Regions from separate parts of the Methylomonas albis genome, predicted to be linked through region 1. Evidence: riboswitches for the same ligand, from Rfam matches in the RefSeq annotation. Region 1 holds a riboswitch; the other holds the start of a gene.
The links. A riboswitch is a leader RNA that binds a small molecule or an ion and turns the genes downstream of it on or off. The one in region 1 is predicted to bind cyclic di-GMP.
Positions count from the first base shown of each region.

Region 2: it holds a riboswitch for cyclic di-GMP, as region 1 does, so the genes downstream of both, EBA_RS08830 (PEP-CTERM sorting domain-containing protein) here and EBA_RS07560 (hypothetical protein) in region 1, are expected to answer to the same signal.

Region 1 covers NZ_JACXSS010000001.1:1,624,878-1,629,329, reverse strand. The annotation lists gene EBA_RS07565 (type 2 periplasmic-binding domain-containing protein) at 1-454, opposite strand, end outside; gene EBA_RS07560 (hypothetical protein) at 519-1,277, opposite strand; cyclic di-GMP riboswitch class I at 1,322-1,411, opposite strand; gene EBA_RS07555 (hypothetical protein) at 1,856-2,005, shown strand; gene gspM (type II secretion system protein GspM) at 2,114-2,551, opposite strand; gene EBA_RS07545 (hypothetical protein) at 2,445-3,056, opposite strand; gene gspL (type II secretion system protein GspL) at 3,122-4,315, opposite strand; gene gspK (type II secretion system minor pseudopilin GspK) at 4,308-4,452, opposite strand, start outside.
Region 2 covers NZ_JACXSS010000001.1:1,914,713-1,919,164, forward strand. The annotation lists gene EBA_RS08815 (SDR family NAD(P)-dependent oxidoreductase) at 1-278, shown strand, start outside; gene EBA_RS08820 (YdhR family protein) at 322-630, shown strand; gene EBA_RS08825 (class I SAM-dependent methyltransferase) at 780-1,853, shown strand; cyclic di-GMP riboswitch class I at 2,427-2,508, shown strand; gene EBA_RS08830 (PEP-CTERM sorting domain-containing protein) at 2,575-3,702, shown strand; gene EBA_RS08835 (carbohydrate binding domain-containing protein) at 3,782-4,417, shown strand.

The DNA.
Region 1 (4,452 bases):
TACAAACGCTAGGATCGACGTTCAAAAATTCGACATGAGCAGCTGCGTTATTCCCTTTCGCGTCATCAATGAGTGGAGCAACACCTTTAGCAGAACCACCTACGCTACGTTTGTAAATCAGCAGGTTGGCTTTACCGCCAGCCAAACCGACTAATTGTGGGTTCAGCGGGTTCAATGTGCAGTAATATGCGTTTTGATCTTTACCACCGCCATTATCTTTAAATTTATAGATAGGCTGGGTTGAATCACACATACGATCTGCAGCAATTACAGACGTGCTGGTCGCCAAATGCTCAATATAGTCCAGCGCAGCAGAAGCACCTGACAAATAAATTTCATAAGTATCGGCAGGCGTTACTACGACTTTGCCGGCACCATCCAATGTGATAGCCGCTTGCGCTGTGCCAGCTAATAAGGCAGCAGAAACTGCTGCACCTAAGATTAATTTTTTCATTTTGTCTCTCGCTTGTTAAAAATTAGAGAGCCACTCCCGGATAAAGCCGGAAGTGGCCAAAAGCTTATACAGCCAGTGATTTACGACGGTTTAAGCGCAATACGCCCATCAGACCGGCGCCGAACATCCATACAGCAGCTGGTAGCGGCACGGAAGCAACAGGAGGCGCAGTAAAAGTCAGACTGTTGCCAGCCAATTTCCATTGACCAACAAATGTGCTTGCAATATTGTCACCAGTGTTTTGGTCCAATACGCCCAACTGAAAACCAACCGCATCACCATAGTTTGCTTGCGGGTCTTGAATCCAAGTACCCCAAACGCTAGCGGCATTAGCGTGCTGGCCAGTACCAGCGGAGTCACTATCCAAAGCCAATGTGCTCAGATTTTGTGAAGTAACGTTAGCAACTCTGCTATTGATATCGATTGCGTGGTTTTCTATACCTGAAGACACGTCAATTCCGAACAGAATACTTTGGGTAACAGCCAATGGCGCGTTACCTGTGATAGCGGCACCAAAATCAACAGAATTGCCGACAGCAACTGCGTATTTGATTTTGCTGGTGTTTGCACCGGTAATAAACGATGTCCAGTTGGTCAGAGCAGACAGGTCAAAATTCAAGCTGTAATTTGTGTTACTGACGTTGGCAACCAAGTCGTTGTAGGTCACGCCGGTATCCAGGGTAAAAGTTTTACCGGTAGTGATGTCGTAAGCAGACAAATAAGCTTCGTTTAAACCACCGCCGTTTTTCTCGATAGCAGCGTTAGCTGAACCAGCGCCTACCAACAGAGCCGCTGCAACCATAGTTTTTGCAAAATGTTTCATTGTTTATGCCTTATGTTTAAAAAATAAAAGTCTTAAATACACAAGGTGACAACCCAGCTATCTTGAAGTCTATCGCAGACATAAGACCTGAAGCTTTCCGTCCCCGCTTCGCAACGGGTTTGGCTTTTACACGCTTTCCTAAACTCAACACCATCTAACAGATAAACAGTGTCGCCTTTCCCCCGCTACCATTTTTTTCCACCTAACCTCCTCCCTATCCTCTTCCTTCGCCTGCTCCCTTTGCGTGCCATCCCTGTTCCTTAGTTACTCCAGAACTTCTGCTGAGCACCAAGCCCCTTGGTGCTTCAACTTGGGGTGGATTATTCCAGAGCAATAGCGGCGTTTCGGTTACAGCATTGTTAAATTCACGTGACATGTAATACATCTGTATTACGAATAAGCTGGCTAACGCGGGTAATCGGGAGCTGGGTTGCGGGTGTATCTCTTAATGACAGTGTCCCGGCGGGCGGGGGTTCTGATGCGAAGTCTTTTACAGCCTCAATAGCTATTTGACACTAAGGCGATTTATGCCAATAAAGTCCCCAAAGCAAGCAACTTTCCGTTGACTGAGCAGACTGGTGCTGAGCGAAGCCAAAGTAACCGAAGTCAGCCGTTCGCTGAGCGAAGCCGAAGTCAGCCGTTCGCTGAGCGGAGTCGAAGCGAACGACATATTTGGCATTGCTAATGGGTACAAACTTTCTCAAAAACCACCTAAAGAGAAGCTCTAAAAATCATCCGTTCATGCTTCCACGGGCTCAGCACGAACGGATAGGCGGTTGCTGTACCAAAGCCGCCGTTCGCGCCAAGCGGTTCGAATGGCAATTTTTAGCGCTTCCCTAAACACCCAGCAAAACTTTGCCATTGACAACGCCCTCTCCGGCATCGCTTGGTTTCTCGACATCGATTTGCAGCACCTGCAAGCGGTGCTTGGTTTCCAGAATCGCCAGCCACGACATCAATTTATCGAAAGGCAGATGCTCCAGCCAGACGCTGACTTTATCTTCGCCTTCCGGTGACAGGTGTTTGATCGCCGGCTTTATCTCCAGTTGTTGACTGCTGAAATCAACTATCGCCATCGGCGATTGATTTGCGCTACCTTCTGCCGGTGCGTCAACCACAGCCTGCTGCCGCAAGGCCGCTGCTTGATTGCCGACTTGTTGTAAATAGTTATAGATTTGCCCTTGCGCCTGGATTTTTTGCCTCAACGAGCGGCTCTGTTCGGCAAACGGTTGATAAAACGCCAAGTAAGCGCCATACACCAGCACGATCAGCAAACCGCCAACGGCCAACCACCGCTCTCTGGGCGTTAAATCGGCAAAACGCTGGCTTAGGTGATTTTTGAGAAAAGTTATACCCATTGGCAATGCCAAATATGTCGTTCGCTTCGACTCCGCTCAGCGAACGGTTGACTTCGACTTCGCTCGGCGAACGGTTGACTTCGACTTCGCTCGGCGAACGGTTGACTTCGACTTCGCTCGGCGAACAGTTGACTTCGGCTTCGGTCAGCGAACGGTTGACTTCGACTTCGCTCGGCGAACAGTTGACTTCGGCTTCGGTCAGCGAACAGTTGACTTCGACTTCGCTCATCGAACAGTTGACTTCGACTTCGCTCATCGAACAGTTGACTTCCACTTCGCTCATCGAACAGTTGACTTCCACTTCGCTCATCGAACAGTTGACTTCCACTTCGCTCATCGAACAGTTGACTTCCACTTCGCTCATCGAACAGTTGACTTCCACTTCGCTCATCGAACAGTTGACTTCCACTTCGCTCAGCACAAGTCTGCTCAGTCAACGGAAAATTGCTTGCTTTGGGTACATTTATTGCCGTAAATCGCCTTATGTCATTTTTCGCGAATCTCAAGTTGCGCCTCCACGCCTTTTGCGCCGCTATCGGCCGATTGAATTTTGACTTGCACAGTGATTTGCAACTGTTGTTTGAATTGCTCCAGCTGGCCGATGTCGTTGGCAACCACATGCAATTGCAAATTGCCGTTCAGATAATTGAATTTTTTCAAACGCACGGCCGGCGTGTCTTTCAACAGCAATCCGGAACGATAAATCAATCGCATAAAGCCGCTACCGACGAAATCGTGTTGCTTTCTGAGCTGCACCAATTGTTGATCGGCTTGGGCTTTGACATTGACGATGCGTTTCACATCCGGAAAGGTTTGCTTGAACAGCTCTTGGGTTTTAAGCTCCAACTCACTCAACTCGGCTTGTTGTTGCCAATAGGTATGCAATAGCGCATAGCTCTGCAGCACCAGCGCTACGCACAAAATCATGCCGGCCGGCAGCCACTGTTGCCAGCGGCCTACTTGTCGGTTGCTGACGGCATAAACCCCATTCAATAAATTCAACTCGGCGGGCAATAACTCGGCAGTGCTGGCCATAAACCGCAAGGGCTTACAAACAGAAATTTCCAATTCCGCAAGCGGTAAATTGTCCGGCAGACTCGTTTCGTCGTGGGCTTTGCAGATTGTTAAAGTGCTGAAATCAGCGCCTTCAGCACGGGCTTTTTCCAGCAGTTGCGGCAAAAATAACGCATCCACACCGCCGCCAAGATAGGCGGCGCTGCGCAGAATCACATTAGCGTCGTCGATCAGCAAGGTGCATTGTCCCTGGCTATACGGCAAGCATAAAGCTTCCGAATACGCCGCTTCCAGCGCCAAACCGGCTTCCCGAAACGGCGCAAGCCACGCCGACAATCTTTCGTGCGCGACCGCCGCCACCGCAAGTTTATCTTGGTCTTGCTTTAACCAAACCAGATGATAGTTTTCCACGTCCTCGGCCAGTAAGTCTTCCAACGCAAACGGCAAGGCCTTTTTCAGTTGAGCGGTGCTTTTAATCGCCAGCTCGATTTCCAGCAATAACACCGAAGCGGCCGGCAACAGCAACAGCACGGACTTACCCTGCGCAGCCGCCGTCAACTCGGCCATGGTACCGGACGCCGGCTGACTATCCGGCTCGGCAAGACTCAACCATTCCAGCTTGTCTGCAGACCCTGCCCCGAATCTGACCAATAGTTTGTCAGCCATGCGCCAAGCCTACACGCTGTCGTTTCACTATCCGCGTCCCGCCGCCGCGCTGCAATTGCGACTCAAACTGCAGATGGGTTTTGCCCATATCGATTTGCCCTCTCAATAAAAAATTTTGCGAACTGACGGCCAAGCCG
Region 2 (4,452 bases), 290 kb from region 1:
CTGCATTCGCCGCAGCCAAAGCCGGCTTGCGGGCGTTGGCGCAAGGCATGGCGCGGGAATTCGGCCCCCATGGTGTGCATGTCGTGCATACGGTCATCGATGGCGTGATCGACGGAGACCGCGCTAGAAACCAGTTCTCCAGTTATGTTTCGGCCAAGGGCGACGACGGCTTGTTAAAGCTGGAGGCGATTGCCGAAACCTATTGGGCGCTGCACCGGCAACATCCCAGCGCCTGGACGCATGAGCTGGATTTAAGGCCCTTTAAAGAACCGTTTTGATGCGTTCGAATACTGATTCCACTAATTTAACCGAGAGTGACCCATGAAAATATTTTTATACGCGGAATTCCAAGTAGCCATTCCTTTCGATCAAATCGATTGGCGGCCCATCAACGTGGAAATGAAGCAATTTCCGGGGCTAAAGTCGAAAACCTGGTTAAGCGGCGTCAACAACCATACCGTTGGCGGCTTTTACGAATTCGATTCTATAGAAAACGCCCAAACCTATATCGACGGTTTGTTGCTGCCGTTTACCAAGCAGGTGAACGGTAATCTGTCGGTCAAACTGTTCGATGGCGAAATCACCCGTGACGCCAATATTGGTATGGATTCGCCGTTTTATAAGGTGTAATTGAGGCATGCACGCCAGCGCCCGGCGCTGTGAAAGAATGCTTACGGTGCCCGGCGGTGATGTCTATTAGTAAAAAATAATATTGTTCCTTCGCGACGAATTCAGTAGATTACATCGCCTCTTATTCTAAAACCGTATCAGGAAGATTTATGACCTTGCATTTGAACGAAGTCGACAACGCTAAACTGGAGCAACTCCAGGGAAAAGTCATCAACGATGTTGCCGGATCTTTGGGCCTGCTGACGGCCTACATCGGCGACAAGTTGGATTTGTACAGCGCGCTGTTGGAGATCAGCCCGGCCAGCAGCCGGGAACTCGCCGACAACACCGGCATGGACGAACGCTATCTGCGGGAATGGCTGTCCGCCAATGCTGCCGCCGGCTATGTCAATTATGATGCCGCGTCCGGCAAGTTTTCGCTGTCGGCGGAACAAGCGGTGATCTTTGCTGCGGAAGGCCATCCGGCCTGCATGCAAGGTTTCTTCCAAGCAGTGATGTCGGTGTATATCGATGAACCCAAGTTGACCGAGGTGTTCCGGTCCGGCCAGGGCTTGCCTTGGCGCGACCATAGCCCGTGCCTGTTCTGTGGCACCGAGCGTTTCTTTCGGCCGATGTACGCCATGAATCTGATCGATGTCTGGCTGCCGGAACTCGCCGGTGTGCGGGAGAAACTTGAAGCGGGCGCCAAAGTCGCGGACGTCGGTTGCGGCCACGGCTCCTCGACCATCCTGTTGGCCAAGGCCTTCCCTAACTCCACCTTCCATGGATTCGATTTTCACGCGCCGTCAATTGAGCATGCCCGGGAGCGTGCGCGGGCGGCTGGTGTCGCCAGCAACACTATTTTCGAAGTGGTCACCGCCAAGGAATATCCGGGTAAAAACTACGACTTGGTAACGATATTCGACGCCCTGCACGATATGGGTGACCCGGTCGGTGCGGCTAGCCATGTCGCCAGCACACTGGCTGAAGGCGGTACCTTCATGCTGGTCGAACCGTTTGCCGGCGATAGCCTGGAAGAGAACCTGCACCCTTTGGGGCAGATCTATTATTCCTTCTCAACCATGGTCTGCGTGCCGGCCTCCAAATCGCAAGAGGTAGGTCTGGGACTGGGCGCGCAGGCCGGGCAAAAACGGCTAACCGAAGTACTGAATGCGGCCGGTTTCAGCCAAGTCAGACGTGCCGCCACGACACCGACCAATCTGGTGCTGGAGGCAAAAATTTAACCTGCAGCCGTTCGCCAGGATTGCGCCGTAAGCAGGTTTGGCCACTGCCATTGCTTGACCCGTAATGCCGCAAATAGCGGTTTTAACGTTTCTGGTAGTGTGCTTGTGCAGGACGTTTACGACTGCATTCTTAGGGGGTGACCGGTGGTCGACGCCCCCACTTTTGCTGTTTCGGTCGCCTGCCGGCGTCGGTCAGTTGCTAGAGATTCAACATCGATGCAGTCTTCGTAGCCGGCGGTAAATGCCGGTTCTTCGGCAGAATCCAAAATTCCCCCATTATTTTTTTAATCTCCGTTACACCAGCCGGATATTTTAAACCACGCAAAATAAGTTATTCGCCACAGTCTATGGGGCAAATCCCTTAAATATCGTTCTCGCGGATGTGATTCCGAATTGTCTTAACGGTTAAAGCTTTATTTGTAAATAATGACTTACGTGTTTTGTAAGCGCTTGGCACAAATATTGTTTTATGTTAACTGGTTCTTTATCACATTCTAATATTTTCATATTCAGTCGCGAAGGATTGCAAGAAGGTGTTGCAGGCGTCTGCGCGGAAACACTGTGCGTAAAGAAACCGCCCCTTGCCGACCCTGCTGTGAAGCAGGTACGGAAAGTCGCGGGGCTTGCACTAATGCAAGTCAGCCGGATTGCTCCCATGTGATAGGGGTGTGGCATTTGCCGCGTATCACAGAATTTATTTAATGGAATTAATGGAACAATTATGAGCACAAACTTTCAATTAACCGCAATTGCCTTATTACTGAGCGTCTGCGGAATCTCACAGGCTTCCTTGACCGCCAGCAGCGGTCCGGTCGGTTTCAATGGTACAGCGACGGTCATCGCAACGGGCGGGCAGGTCGCATCCGCTACCAATTCGAATAATAATGCGGCGATTGCCACTGTCGCGATAGGCCAGTTTAATGCGGCTAGCGGCGTGTTGACCGGCGTTGATCTGCAATTGGATTCTAGTCGGACCCAAACCATCAATGGCGCCGGCAATAAAAACAACGGTCCGGGTAGAACCGTCAACGGTAGCGGCACCAGCAGTGCCTTGTTATCCGCCGCCGGTGTCAGTGCTGGCTTTAGCCCTAATTTGAGTCAAACCGGATCGGGTTGTAGTTTGGCCATGGGGCCAACCGGCGCTATCAGTTGCAGTTGGGGGCCAACTTCATCAGCCGCTACCGCGACGGCAACCACTGTTGCGGTGGACGAGCAAAATCTTAATGATTATGTAGGAAACGGTTCGGCGAATGCTTCATTGAGTTTGCCGACTTTGTCGGCTACCACCACCATGTCGTCGACCATGGGGCAAGCAGGTAGCGGTTCGAGTGCCACCTATAAAGTCAACTGGGCCGGCACGCTGCAAGCCAACTTCAGCTACTTGTTGCATTCCTTGGCTTCTTTTGACGGTGCCGGCGAGTCCAACACCCTGATTTTGGATTTCGGCAATGTCGCCCAAAATAGCGTTAACTCGATGAATTTTAGCTTGTTTAATCTGGCCAATGCCGACCGCATCGGTTTGGATTTTGATAGTGTGAGTGGTAGCGGCGATACCGGAGCCTTCGATACCGGCTTATCCACATTTACCAATCTCGCCGAAAGCGGCAGCCAGTCGTTTATTGCTAATCTGTTGACCGCAAACACCGGTGCCTTCAGCGCGCAATATCTGCTTAATCTGTCCGATGCGGATTTGGGTGCCAGCAGCACCCGCCAAAACTATCAATTGACATTGAATCTGACAGGCAATGTCGTGGCGGCGGCTGCCCCAGTGCCAGTGCCTGGCGCGGTCTGGTTGTTCGGTAGTGCCTTGGGTTTTGCCGGTTTACTGAGAAGAAAAGTCAACGCGTGATCTCAGCCGTTAACGCCGCGTGCCCGAATAGAGTGGGCGCTCGGCGTTAACACCTAAAACGGTTAACGAGGGAACATATATGAAACTGACAACAGGATTGTGTGTCGGCTTGGCGATGGCGGTACCAGCCGTGCAAGCAAATTTGGTCGCCAACGGCAATTTCGAACAGCCTGCGAGTTTGGCGGCAGTGCCTGGTTACCAATACTTACCCAACAACGACACCAGTGTAATGGGGTGGACATCTATTAGTGACGGTATAGGCGAAGAGTCCTATCTGATGAATAAAAACCGTTCCAACGGTTCCTACGTTCCTAGAGTTTATGAAGGAATTTACGGCTTGGCCTTGAATACCGGTAATGCCATACAAACGTCTGTGTCGCTGGTTGCCGGCACGACTTACGACCTGTCGTTTTGGGCCAGAGCTAACGTGTCCGGCGCTTCACCGTTGCAGATCGAGATTGCCGGCAACAGTCTTACCATGGCAAACGCCGTAACTTTCACTCAATTCATCTATCATTTCAACGCCAGTGCCGCCGATTCGTCAGCACTATTGAAGTTCTTCAATCCATCAACGAGTGGCGGCAATCGAGTTTGGGCTTTGGACGCCATATCGCTGGAAGCTGCGCCGGTACCGTTACCTGCCGCCACTTGGACTTTTTTGAGTGGTTTGATGGGCTTTCTGGCACTGAGCAAACGTAAAGCTCTGGCTGCGTGATTTAACCCGGTCACTAGCTCAGGCAACAACGCCTG